Regions from separate parts of the Aliivibrio sp. A6 genome, predicted to be linked through region 3. Evidence: riboswitches for the same ligand, from Rfam matches in the RefSeq annotation. Region 3 holds a riboswitch; each other region holds the start of a gene.
The links. A riboswitch is a leader RNA that binds a small molecule or an ion and turns the genes downstream of it on or off. The one in region 3 is predicted to bind thiamine pyrophosphate.
Positions count from the first base shown of each region.

Region 1: linked by a shared signal. The riboswitch ahead of thiC (phosphomethylpyrimidine synthase ThiC) and the one ahead of thiD (bifunctional hydroxymethylpyrimidine kinase/phosphomethylpyrimidine kinase) in region 3 are both predicted to bind thiamine pyrophosphate.
Region 2: linked by a shared signal. The riboswitch ahead of thiB (thiamine ABC transporter substrate binding subunit) and the one ahead of thiD (bifunctional hydroxymethylpyrimidine kinase/phosphomethylpyrimidine kinase) in region 3 are both predicted to bind thiamine pyrophosphate.

Region 1 covers NZ_JARACR010000020.1:15,054-19,275, reverse strand. The annotation lists gene PVK70_RS12500 (voltage-gated chloride channel family protein) at 1-1,013, shown strand, start outside; TPP riboswitch at 1,427-1,539, shown strand; gene thiC (phosphomethylpyrimidine synthase ThiC) at 1,729-3,663, shown strand; partial or broken gene thiE (thiamine phosphate synthase) at 3,731-4,222, shown strand, end outside.
Region 2 covers NZ_JARACR010000025.1:15,463-19,684, forward strand. The annotation lists gene mpl (UDP-N-acetylmuramate:L-alanyl-gamma-D-glutamyl-meso-diaminopimelate ligase) at 5-1,360, shown strand; gene PVK70_RS14215 (flavin prenyltransferase UbiX) at 1,357-1,977, shown strand; TPP riboswitch at 2,037-2,176, shown strand; gene thiB (thiamine ABC transporter substrate binding subunit) at 2,229-3,251, shown strand; gene thiP (thiamine/thiamine pyrophosphate ABC transporter permease ThiP) at 3,271-4,222, shown strand, end outside.
Region 3 covers NZ_JARACR010000005.1:90,642-94,863, forward strand. The annotation lists gene PVK70_RS04855 (protein disulfide oxidoreductase) at 1-57, shown strand, start outside; gene PVK70_RS04860 (DsbA family protein) at 71-796, shown strand; gene PVK70_RS04865 (GGDEF domain-containing protein) at 977-1,792, shown strand; gene thiD (bifunctional hydroxymethylpyrimidine kinase/phosphomethylpyrimidine kinase) at 1,804-2,673, opposite strand; TPP riboswitch at 2,777-2,874, opposite strand; gene PVK70_RS04875 (YcjF family protein) at 2,937-3,974, opposite strand; gene PVK70_RS04880 (YcjX family protein) at 3,971-4,222, opposite strand, start outside.

The DNA.
Region 1 (4,222 bases), on a different contig from region 3:
AGATTGGTGGAGCAACGACAGATTTGTTGTCTAGAGTGTTTAAGCTATCTGAAGATGATCGACGAATGATGCTGACGGCTGGTGTTGCAGCGGGTTTTGCGTCTATCTTTGGCACCCCATTTACTGGCGCTATCTTTGCGCTTGAAGTGTTATTTATAGGTCGTATTAAATTCAATGCCATCATTCCTGCTTTGTTGGCGGCAATTTTAGCAAATGTCGTGGCCTCTGCGTGGGGGGCTCACCATACTCATTACTTAATTAGCTTTGATCAAGTCAGTACCTTATTTGGTCATGCAGTTGATATTGATTTGGTATTAATGGCGAAGGTGATTATTGCTGCGATTGTGTTTGGCTTGGCGGGTTATCTGTTTGGTGAATTAACTCACGGCTTTAAAGATGTATTTAATGCCACGCTTAAAAACCCATATTTAATCGTAGTTGTAGGTGGCTTAATGGTTATTGCCATTACGCAGTTAATTGGTAATTACGATTACATTGGTATTGGTGTTTATCCAAGCCGTGATGGTGGAGTGAGTATTACTTCGGCATTCAGTGCTGGTGGTGCTGAGTGGTATAGTTGGATTTTAAAACTACTCTTAACGGCGATCACATTAGCGGCAGGGTATAAAGGTGGTGAGGTAACACCTCTGTTCTTTGTTGGTGCGACTTTGGGTAATTTCCTTGCTTGGGTTTTGGGTGCTCCAGTTGATTTGTTTGCAGCATTAGGTTTCTTAGCCGTATTTGCTGCGGCAACCAATACGCCATTAGCGTGTACGATAATGGGGGTTGAGTTGTTTGGTGCGGATTACTTACCTTACTTTGCCTTAGCGTGTTATACCGCGTATTACTTTAGTGGCCATACGGGTATTTATTCTTCACAACGCGTTGCCGTGTCTAAAACATTGGTGCATGGACGTGATCATGATGGCTCTAATAAAATTGGATCATATCGTGAATATAATTCTTCATGGTTAAAACATTTAGCGAATAAGCTAACTAAAAATGACAAATAGTTTCACGTGAAACGAATGTAGATTAAAACCTTGTTGAGAGTATTTAAACCTAATGTGCTTCTCCACAGAAAAGAACACTGTTTTTGTTGGTGTAAGAGCTACGGATGACAAAGGTGGTTTTTTGTTACGAAGCACACAAGGTTTAATATGTAATGATTGTGTGTTTAGAACCTAATGTGCTTCTCCACAAAAAAAGAACATTGTATTTGGTGGTGTAAGAGCTGCGGATGACAAAGGTGGTTTTTTTGCTATGAAGCACACAAGATTCAATATGAATTGTTACATACAAAGCTCAATATGCGTTCACTCACAAACTCAGCCAACCACTTGATAACTTTTTTCTCTTCCATTTCATTTCTTGCATACTTTCTTTATACTCCGAACACGTTCAGATTTTGATTCAAAGATCTGAAAGAAACTTGTCGGAGTGCTTAGTGCTTTTTAAAGTACGAGCTGAGACCGCATTGCGGGATCCGTAGAACCTGATCAGGCTAATACCTGCGAAGGGAACAAGAGATAATTTTTATCTTAGTATGTTAGCCACTAATCGAATTATTTAATGATAAACCGCAGCTGAATTTTAGCTTTAGTCTATTTGTTTAATTCATCGCATATAAATACGCAGGCTTACTCTCGTTGTCTCTCATACTAAGAACCTCTTTCTACAACTCAAATCCGACAAGCAATTATTCTATTTTTATCAAGGAATTTTGCTATGTCGTCAAGTCGCAAACAAGCACGTTTAGATGCTAAAACTAATATTGAATCTTTATCGGTTCAACCATACCCAAACTCAAAAAAAGTTTATATTGAAGGATCTCGCCCAGATATCCGCGTACCTATGCGTGAAATTTTATTGGCTGATAGCTTGGTCGGTGGGACGAAAGACAATCCAATTCTTGAACCGAATGAGCCGATTCAAGTTTATGACACTTCGGGTGTGTATACCGATCCAAGCTACGATATCGATGTATACCAAGGATTACCAAAACTTCGTGAGCGTTGGATTGAAGAGCGAAATGATACCGAGTTGCTTGATGGCGTTAGTTCCGTTTATTCGCAAGAGCGTTTAGCGGATGAAACCCTTGATGAACTTCGTTATGGAAACCTCCCAACGATTCGTCGCGCTAAACAAGGTCAATGTGTTACTCAACTGCATTATGCGCGTCAGGGAATAATCACACCTGAAATGGAATATATAGCTATCCGTGAAAATATGGGTCGCCAGAAATTCGCTGATGAGCAGTTAAACCATCAACACCCTGGACATAGTTTTGGAGCTAACTTACCAAAAGAAATCACACCTGAATTTGTGCGTAAAGAGGTTGCTGAAGGGCGCGCAATTATCCCATCAAACATAAACCATCCAGAAGCAGAACCAATGATTATCGGCCGTAATTTCTTAATAAAAGTTAACGCCAATATTGGTAACTCGTCAGTGAGCTCATCGATTGAAGAAGAAGTGGAGAAGCTAGTTTGGTCAACGCGTTGGGGCGGTGATACGGTTATGGATTTATCTACGGGTCGAAATATTCATGAAACCCGTGAGTGGATTCTACGTAATAGCCCTGTCCCAATTGGCACGGTTCCTATGTACCAAGCGCTAGAAAAAGTGAATGGTGTAGCCGAAAACCTTAACTGGGAAGTGATGCGAGATACCTTAATCGAACAAGCTGAACAGGGCGTTGATTACTTTACCATTCACGCAGGTTTACTGCTTCGTTATGTACCAATGACAGCAAAACGCGTTACCGGGATTGTTTCACGCGGTGGCTCAATCATTGCGAAGTGGTGCTTGGCTCATCACCAAGAAAGCTTCTTATATACGCACTTTCGCGAGATCTGTGAAATCTGTGCTAAGTACGATGTAGCCTTATCCTTGGGTGATGGATTGCGTCCGGGCTCTATTGCTGACGCTAATGACGAAGCGCAATTTGCTGAATTACGTACTTTAGGCGAGTTAACCAAAGTCGCGTGGGATTACGATGTTCAAGTTATTATCGAAGGCCCCGGCCATGTTCCTATGCACATGATTAAAGAGAACATGGACGAGCAACTTAAACATTGTCATGAAGCGCCATTCTATACATTAGGTCCATTAACGACAGATATTGCACCTGGGTATGATCATATTACTTCAGGTATTGGTGCAGCCATGATTGGTTGGTATGGCTGTGCCATGTTGTGTTATGTAACGCCAAAAGAACATTTAGGATTACCAAACAAAGACGATGTTAAAACGGGATTAATAACTTATAAGTTAGCTGCTCATGCAGGTGACTTAGCCAAAGGCCATCCGGGTGCACAAATTCGTGATAACGCATTATCAAAAGCTCGTTTTGAATTCCGCTGGGAAGACCAGTTTAATCTATCATTAGATCCTATCACTGCACGTGAATATCACGATGAAACCTTACCGCAAGAGTCGGGCAAAGTCGCTCATTTCTGTTCAATGTGTGGGCCTAAATTCTGTTCAATGAAAATCTCACAAGAGGTTCGTGAGTACGCTAAAGATATCGATCAAGTCGCATTAGACCAAGCGATTGAGATCAAAATGATTGATGATCCTCTAGAGGGAATGCGTCAGAAATCAGAAGAGTTTAAAGCGTCAGGTTCTGAACTTTATCATCCAGCGGTAGAAGCTGAATAACGAGATAGTAAGGGGTGTTTCACGTGGAACATCTCTTATCTTTTGTGTACGGAATTGAAGTGAGACTGCGATGTTTGCGTTCCCTAGAATTGATAAAAGTAAGTTTGGCCTGTATCCCGTGGTTGATGATGTGTCATGGATTGAGGTGTTATTAAAACTTGATGTAAAGACAATCCAACTGAGAATTAAGAATCCGGAACAAACCGATTTAGAGCAACAGATTATCAAAGCGATTAAACTTGGACGAGAATACGATGCTCAAGTGTTCATCAATGACTATTGGCAATTAGCCATTAAGCATAAGGCATTTGGTATTCATCTGGGACAAGAAGACATAGAAATTGCCGATTTACAGGCTATTTCTGATGCCAGTATTTGTCTTGGATTATCCACACACGATGATAGAGAGTTACTAAAAGTAAAAGCATTAAATCCAAGCTATTTAGCGCTGGGCCATATTTTCCCGACACCAACGAAAGATATGCCATCACAACCACAAGGTTTAACCAATCTTGCAAAGAATCAACAATTAGCTGGAGACACTCCGACCGTTGCGATT
Region 2 (4,222 bases), on a different contig from region 3:
AATTATGCATATTCATATCCTTGGTATCTGTGGCACCTTCATGGGAGGCGCTGCAACATTAGCCCGTCAGCTTGGGCATAAAGTCACTGGGTGCGATGCTAACGTTTATCCTCCAATGAGCACGTTATTAGAATCTCAAGGCATTGAGATTATCCAAGGATTTGATCCGAGTCAGTTAGACCCCGCGCCAGACCTAGTGGTAATTGGTAATGCAATGAGCCGTGGAAATCCATGTGTTGAGTATGTCTTAGATAAGAACCTGAAATACACCTCTGGTCCACAATGGTTACAAGAGTTTTTGTTGCAAGATCGCTGGGTGATGGCGGTTGCTGGTACTCATGGTAAAACAACAACGGCGAGTATGTTGACATGGGTGCTTGAAGAGTGTGGTTATAAACCAGGCTTTTTAGTCGGTGGCGTGCTTGGTAACTTCGGAGAGTCGGCTCGATTAGGCGAAAGCATGTTTTTTGTGGTCGAAGCAGATGAATATGACAGTGCTTTTTTTGATAAGCGTTCTAAGTTTGTGCATTACCGTCCACGTACGCTTGTATTGAATAATCTAGAGTTTGATCATGCGGATATCTTTGATGATCTTGCTGCTATTCAGCGCCAATTTCATCACTTAATTCGAACGGTTCCAAGTACAGGCCGTATTTTTGCACCAAAACAAGATAAACCACTTGAGCAAGTATTAGAGCTGGGATGCTGGAGTGAGCTTGAATTTACAGGCGAAGATGGTCAGTGGAAGGCAATAAAGCTAGAAAAAGATGGCAGTGTATTTGACGTTTATTTTGAAGGCGAGAAAGTTGGACAAGTTAATTGGGATTTAGTCGGTGATCATAATGTGAGTAATGCATTGATGGTTGTCGCTTCTGCTCGCCATGTTGGTGTTACTCCTGATTTAGCCTGTGAAGCGTTAGGTAAGTTTATTAATACTAAACGTCGTCTAGAGTTTAAAGGTGAGGTTAATGGGGTGACGGTTTATGATGATTTTGCTCATCACCCAACAGCGATTGATCTAACGCTAGGTGGCCTACGTAATAAAGTGGGTGATAAGAAGATTATCGCGGTATTAGAGCCACGTTCAAGTACCATGAAACTCGGTGTACACAAAGATACATTAGCGGCCTCTTTACATGCGGCTGATGCGGTTTATCTTTTCCAACCAGACAATATTTCTTGGTCTGTTGATGAGGTTGCACAACAATGCGCTCAACCTGCTTATACCCATAATAACATCGATACTTTTGTTGATATGATTGTGGCCGAAGCACAGCCGGGCGATCAAATATTGGTAATGAGTAACGGTGGTTTTGAAGGCATTCACGGAAAATTACTTGAGAAGTTAAACCAACAATGAAATCTGAAAAGAGAGCGATTACTTTAGCAATGACAGGCGCATCTGGTGCGCCCTATGGTCTACGCTTGCTTGAATGTTTATTAGCGGCAGATTATCACGTTTATTTTTTAATATCGTCAGCGGCTCGTGTTGTGATGGCGACAGAACATAGTTTGAAGCTCCCAAGCGGCCCTGATGCAATGAAAGCAGCGTTAGTTGAACACTTAGGTTGTAATGCAGATAACTTAACCGTTTGTGGCAAAGAGGATTGGTTCTCACCAGTGGCTTCTGGTTCTGCCGCACCAAAACAAATGATAGTGTGTCCATGCTCGGCAGGGAGTGTGGCATCAATTGCTCATGGTATTTCAGATAACTTAATAGAGCGTGCTGCGGATGTGGTGTTAAAAGAGCGAGGGCAGTTAATTTTAGTTGTTCGCGAAACGCCATTTTCTACATTACACCTAGAGAATATGTTAAAGCTATCTCAAATGGGTGCGACGATCATGCCGGCAGCCCCAGGTTTTTATCATCAACCTCAATCAATAGAAGACTTAGTTGATTTTATGGTGGCGCGAATTTTGGACCACCTTGGGGTTGAACAAGGGTTAGTTCCACGTTGGGGATACGATCACCGTTGATATAATCAATATGCTTAGAGAAAACCTCTGGCTCATTGCTTGATTCACACATACAATATCGCTTCTCATCGGGGAGCAATAGATATCGGCTTATTTAAGTTGGTATTCGCTGAGATTAGTAAGGGTTGGATAATGCTTACTTAAACCCGTACTACCTGACTCAGATAATGCTGGCGTAGGGATTGAGATGACATCCTCTTAGAGAATATCACCTTAATTCTGTGCCGCTCAAAAGGATGTAAGCGCACACAATGAACACTCTTTCTATTTCCTCTCCTCTTAAATTATTACCAAGTGTCTTAGCGATGGCTACGGCAACTTCTTTTGCTGTTTCAGCAGCAGAAACCAAAACATTAACGGTTTATACCTATGACTCTTTTGCGGCTGATTGGGGCCCGGGCCCAACGGTTGAAGCGGCTTTTGAAGCGCAATGTGGCTGTGATTTAAACTTGGTTGCACTTGATGACGGGGTGTCTATTTTAAATCGTCTTCGATTAGAAGGGAAAAATGCCAAAGCAGATATCGTCTTAGGGTTAGATAACAACTTAATGGCAGAAGCGAAAGCAACAGGGTTATTAGCTCAGCATCAAGTAAATACAGATTCAGTGACTTTACCGGGAGGTTGGAATGACACTACGTTCGTTCCTTATGATTTTGGTTACTTTGCGTTTGTTTATAATAAAGAAAAAGTAGCAAATCCGCCTAAAAGCTTAAAAGAGCTAGTCGAGCAGCGTGATGATCTAAAAGTGATTTATCAAGATCCTAGAACATCAACACCGGGCCAAGGTTTATTACTTTGGATGAAATCGGTTTATGGAGATGAAGCACCACAAGCGTGGAAGCAGCTAGCGAAAAAAACCGTTACTGTTACAAAAGGGTGGTCTGAAGCTTACAGCATGTTCTTAGAGGGGGAGTCTGATTTAGTACTCTCTTATACCACATCTCCAGCGTATCACTTGATTGCAGAAAAAGATGACAAATTTACAGCGGCTGATTTTTCAGAAGGGCACTACACTCAAGTTGAAGTAGCGGCTAAAGTGAAAAATACTAAAAATAATGCACTGGCGGATGAGTTCTTAGCGTTTATTTTAAGTGATAAATTCCAATCAGCAATGCCAACTGGAAACTGGATGTATCCTGTGACTGATGTTGCATTACCTCAAGGTTTCGATAGTCTGACCGTGCCTAGTAAAGCCTTATCATTTAATTCTCAAGAGATCTCGCAACAACGTAAATCATGGATCCGAGAGTGGCAACACGCTCTAACATTTTAATTTGATATAAGGAGTACAGATGTGCTCCTTTCTTTTGGCAATGATGAAAAAAAAATCTTCTTATAATTCTGTTCCTCTATTGGGATATGTAATCGCAATTGTCATTATTGGCTTTGTTGGTGGGGCGATAAGCGCTCTATTTTTAGAATCGCCAAGTTTGGATTTGAGCTTAATTTGGTCTGATCCTTATTATCGCTACATTACTCAGTTCAGCTTATACCAAGCATTTCTCTCTGCTTTATTAAGTATTAGTTTGGCTATTCCTACTGCATATGCGTTATCACGCCGTCAGTTTAAAGGACGAAGCCTTTTACTTAAGCTTTGTGCAACTACGCTTGTGCTTCCTGCATTAGTGGGTGTTTTTGGCTTACTCTCTATTTATGGCAATAGCGGTTTAATCTCCGATTTATTTCAGTGGCTTGGTTACTCCTTACCATTTTCTATCTATGGCCTTAATGGCATTTTACTCGCACATGTTTTTTTCAATTATCCTTTTGCGACTCGTTTATTTTTACAAAGTTTAGATTCAATCTCTGCTGAGCAACATCAATTAGCGGCGCATTTAGGGTTAACCGGTTGGAGTAAATATCGCTTATTGGCGTGGCCGAGAGTAAAGCAACAATTGCCTCATGTTGCAGGTTTAGTCTTTATGCTTTGTTTCACCAGCTTTGCTACTGTGATGGCATTAGGAGGAGGGCCAAAATCAACCACCATTGAACTGGCTATCTATCAAGCGATTAAATTTGATTTTGATTTGCAGTCGGGGGCTATTTTAGCTTTATGGCAGATGTTGCTATGTGGCGTACTTTCCTTGTTTATTCAACGTTTTTCTAAATCAGTTGCGGTTGACTCGGCATCGATTTCTCAAGCTGTATTGTATCAAGACTCAGCACAAGAGAAGCGGTGGGATAGAGGGTGGATTTTATTATTAATACTTTTTCTATTACCCCCATTACTGATGGTCGTACTCA
Region 3 (4,222 bases):
ATCACAACTGGCGTAACGACCCCTATTGGTCTGTGGTTACGTTTATTTTTTGCTTAAGGTTACTATTCTCATGAAATCATTATTATTATCAGTATCAATCGCAGCAAGTTTATTTCTATCACCGCTTGTCACTGCAGAAACTATTTCTTCTGTTCAAGAAAAACAATTAGCGAAGATCTCTGCTTTACTTCGTGAAAACCCCGAAATCATTGAAGGACTACATAGTAATTTATTGCAATATCTTGATAGCCAACAGTCACTAAGCAGCATCTTGACGCTGAATCATGACTATCTATACAACAACCCTAAACATCCTTATTTTGGTGCTGAAAATCCGAAATTAACCATTATCAATTTTACTGACTATAATTGTCCTTACTGTAAACGCTTAGAGTCAGGCTTAATTGATGTGCTTAAATCGTATCCAGAAATCCGCATTGTAAATGTCTTTTTACCTTTCCAACAACGAATGATTCCAGGGCTTAAAACTAATACAGCTTGGTATGCCTTAAATGTTTGGGAGAAAAAACCAGACCAATACGCTGAAGTACATCGTTTAATGATGGCAAAACCATCCCGTCATGACAGTAAATCCATACTGAAAATAGCGGAGTTAACAGGAACACAGCAAGAACTGACTCCAAATCAAGAAAAGGTAAAAATGGTAGAAAAGAATGAAAAGATCTTTACTCAACTTGGCTTAAGGGGAACTCCAAGTTTGATTATTGGCAACGAAATCATTCCAGGATTTATACCTACTGAGGACTTAAAAGCCATTATTGATAAACAGTTATAAATCGCAATAAAGATATATTAATAAAAAGCTGCTATCTAATATTAGAGATAGTGGCTTTTTAATACATGTTAGTTATCTTTTAGTCGAATGCTTCTAATTTATTTCTTTAGGGCTATTTATTTTTATCTGAAAATTAAGTACCTTATCTGAATGACGTCCCATTAACTCTGGATGAATATAATGCAGAACAAAACAACGCCACGAATTGCGGTTGCTATTCTTTCTTCGCTTCTTGCTCTCTGCGCATTTCTCTATGACGTTATCGGTTTTGAGTCAGCTTCTGATCTTTGGTTTGAAGGTTTAACACTTATTTTATTGGTCTATATCTATCTAACAGCCTACCAGTTTTTAACACCTTATGCTTTTCTGACTGCTGGTGGCGCACTTTTACTATTTAATAAAGCTTATGACCTACTAACAGAATTCCCTCAAATAGAATATCACGCTGATAAGTTCGAAATCATCGATACTTTATTGGACGACGGTTCTCTATTTATTGCTTTTCTACTCATCGCTATTGGCATTACTCATATGATGAAAAGATTGGCTAAACAAAACATGAAAGATGAACTGACTAATTTATATAACAGAAGAAAACTCTCTGAAATCGAATTAGATGCATTTGATCTTATTTATTTTGATCTAAATGACTTGAAAAAAGTTAATGATTTAAAAGGGCATCAAGTAGGAGATCTAATGATTATTCGATTTGCTCAGGTGCTGAGAAACTCATGCATTAAGCAAGAAATGGCTCTTCGAGTTGGAGGAGATGAATTTGTTGTCATCACTCATAAAGATCGCTCAATGCCATTTATTAACAATGTTTGTAAACAGCTAGAGAATGAACAAATTTCCTTTGCGTATGGCATAAAATCAACAACAAGAGAAGGACTAGAAGAGGCACTTATAAACTCAGATAAACATATGTATGAGATGAAAGCCCAACAGAAGAAAAACCGCCAACAACACCTCGTACAACAGCAGACAACCTATTGAATTTATATAATTTAAATTGCTTTATTTCTATCAAAGAAATGATTGACTGGTCCATGCCCTTTCCCAATAATTAACTCATCTGCATGAACAATTGCTTGGGTGATATATTCCTTACCTAGCCTAACTGCAGCATGCAGCTCATAACCTTGAGCCAAATAAGATGCAATGGCTGAAGATAGAGTGCAACCTGTCCCGTGTGTATTATGAGTATTAATACGTGCCGCCGACAAACGCTCAACTGAATCGGCACCAATAAATAAATCCGTACTATTGGTACTTTCCTCTAAATGCCCTCCTTTTAGTAACACTGATTTTGCACCTAATTGACGAAGTTCATCAATGATGGCTGTCATTTCACCTTCATTTTTAGGAACTTTAACACCAATTAATGCCGAAGCTTCAGGAAGATTTGGTGTGATCACATCAGCAAGAGGAAGAAGTTCAGATTTAAGGCTATCAATAGCAGATGCCTGAAGTAGCAAATCGCCACTGGTGGCGACCATTACGGGATCAACCACCACGTATTGAGGAGAATATTGTTTGATTTTTTTTGCGACAGAATGAATGACATCAGAATCACTTAGCATTCCGACTTTAACGGCAATCACATTTAGATCAGAAAAAACGGCATCAAGCTGCTGTTCTACAAATTCACTGCTGATTGAATAAATGCCCGTAACGCCTTGGGTGTTTTGAGCCGTTAATGCGGTAATAACAGAGCACGCATAGCCTCCAGTTGCTGAGATGGCTTTAATATCAGCTTGGATCCCTGCGCCACCACCACTATCAGACCCTGCAATAGTTAATACAATAGGAGTAATAGTAGATAACTTATTTAAAACAGGTGATGCCAAAGGTGCTGTAGTAACGAATGTAGACATAATTATTTTCCCTAACTAACGCTCAGGAAAAACAGTCGAATGAGAATATCTCTACGTTGGTACGCAAGATCTCACCTAAAGAAACGGATCAGAGGCGATCGAGTCAAGAGGACCATTAGTTCCCTACGTCAGTACTAACTGAATCAGGTTCAACGGGTTCGCTATTGCGATCTCAGCCTATTGGCTCCCCGACTAATGAGGTCATACTATCACTAATTAATTTTGAGATAATATGATTTTTATAAGAATGTTATCTGTATGGATTAATTTTTATGCTGAGAACCCAATTTAGACGCTAATTGACTAACGATGGTTTTACGCATATCTGAGAGCTTTGGTGCTTCACCCACTTGCCATGGTAATGGACGCATTAGACTCATTGTTCTTAATCCAAAACGGGCCGTTAATAAACCAATCCCCAATCCTTGTGCTGCACGAGTAGAGAGCTTGCCTGCCAACCCCGTTGATAACATATCCACACCAACATCGGTCGCCATTTCTGTTGCCCCGGCAAAAGCCATGTTTTGCAAAACCATTTTGAACAAACGTAAACGTCCCCAGTAACCAAGCTCTACTCCGTACACTTGGGACACTTGCTCGATTAATCGAATATTTCGCCATGCCACTAATAGCATATCGACGACAGCTAATGGGCTTAATGCCACCATTAATGCTGACTCACCTGCGTGTTTACTGATTAAAGCTCTTGCGCGTTTATCTTGCTCTGCCACCACCATGCTGTCATACATTTCAAATACTTCAGCGTTATTGTGATGAGATTCAATGCTGTTTTGCCAACGAGTATACTCAGCTGTTTTTGCCGTTGAGCCCTTTTTCGCTAAATCTTCACAAAACGATTTGGCTTGCCCAATACCATTACCTTCGACTAATTCAGTCACTTGCTGTTGAACTTCTGCTCGTTTTTTAAGCTTATGTAATGTCCATAATTCACGACCAATCGCTGTCACTCCCATAACAGCCGCCAGACTAATTAACCCAGCCCAGCCCAGCGATAAGAAATCAGCCGATTGAATGGCAGTAATCACATGATCAACACTTTGCCACACCGTTAAACCAAGGAAGCCACCAATTAACGTTTTAATACTCCAATGGGTTTTCTTTTTGATTAATGGCGTTTCAATATCCACACCATCCAATTCCTCTTCTTCGATAGCTTGAGGAACAAATTTAACATTCTCTTCAAATAGCTTTTGAGTTTGAAGGTTATCAAGGGTTTCGGTATCTTGCTCTAGTTCTTGAGACGAGGCTTGAAAGATACGCTGTTTTTTTAACTCACTCATACTAATTTATCCCCTAACAAGAATTGCATCGCCTTATCCATTCGGATGTGTTGCAGCGGTTTGTCATTCTCATTGTGCAACGGTTGAAAGCTCATAAAGTTAAATGGCTCTGTTTCCCAGTAGGCTTTACTCGGGATGCGTTTTGGCACCTCTCCCGGGAACATCATTAATGGTTTTTGTTCACTGTTAATCCCAGAAATTGCAGCACATAACTCACCATTATCTTCAATCATACCGGCCGTTGTCGC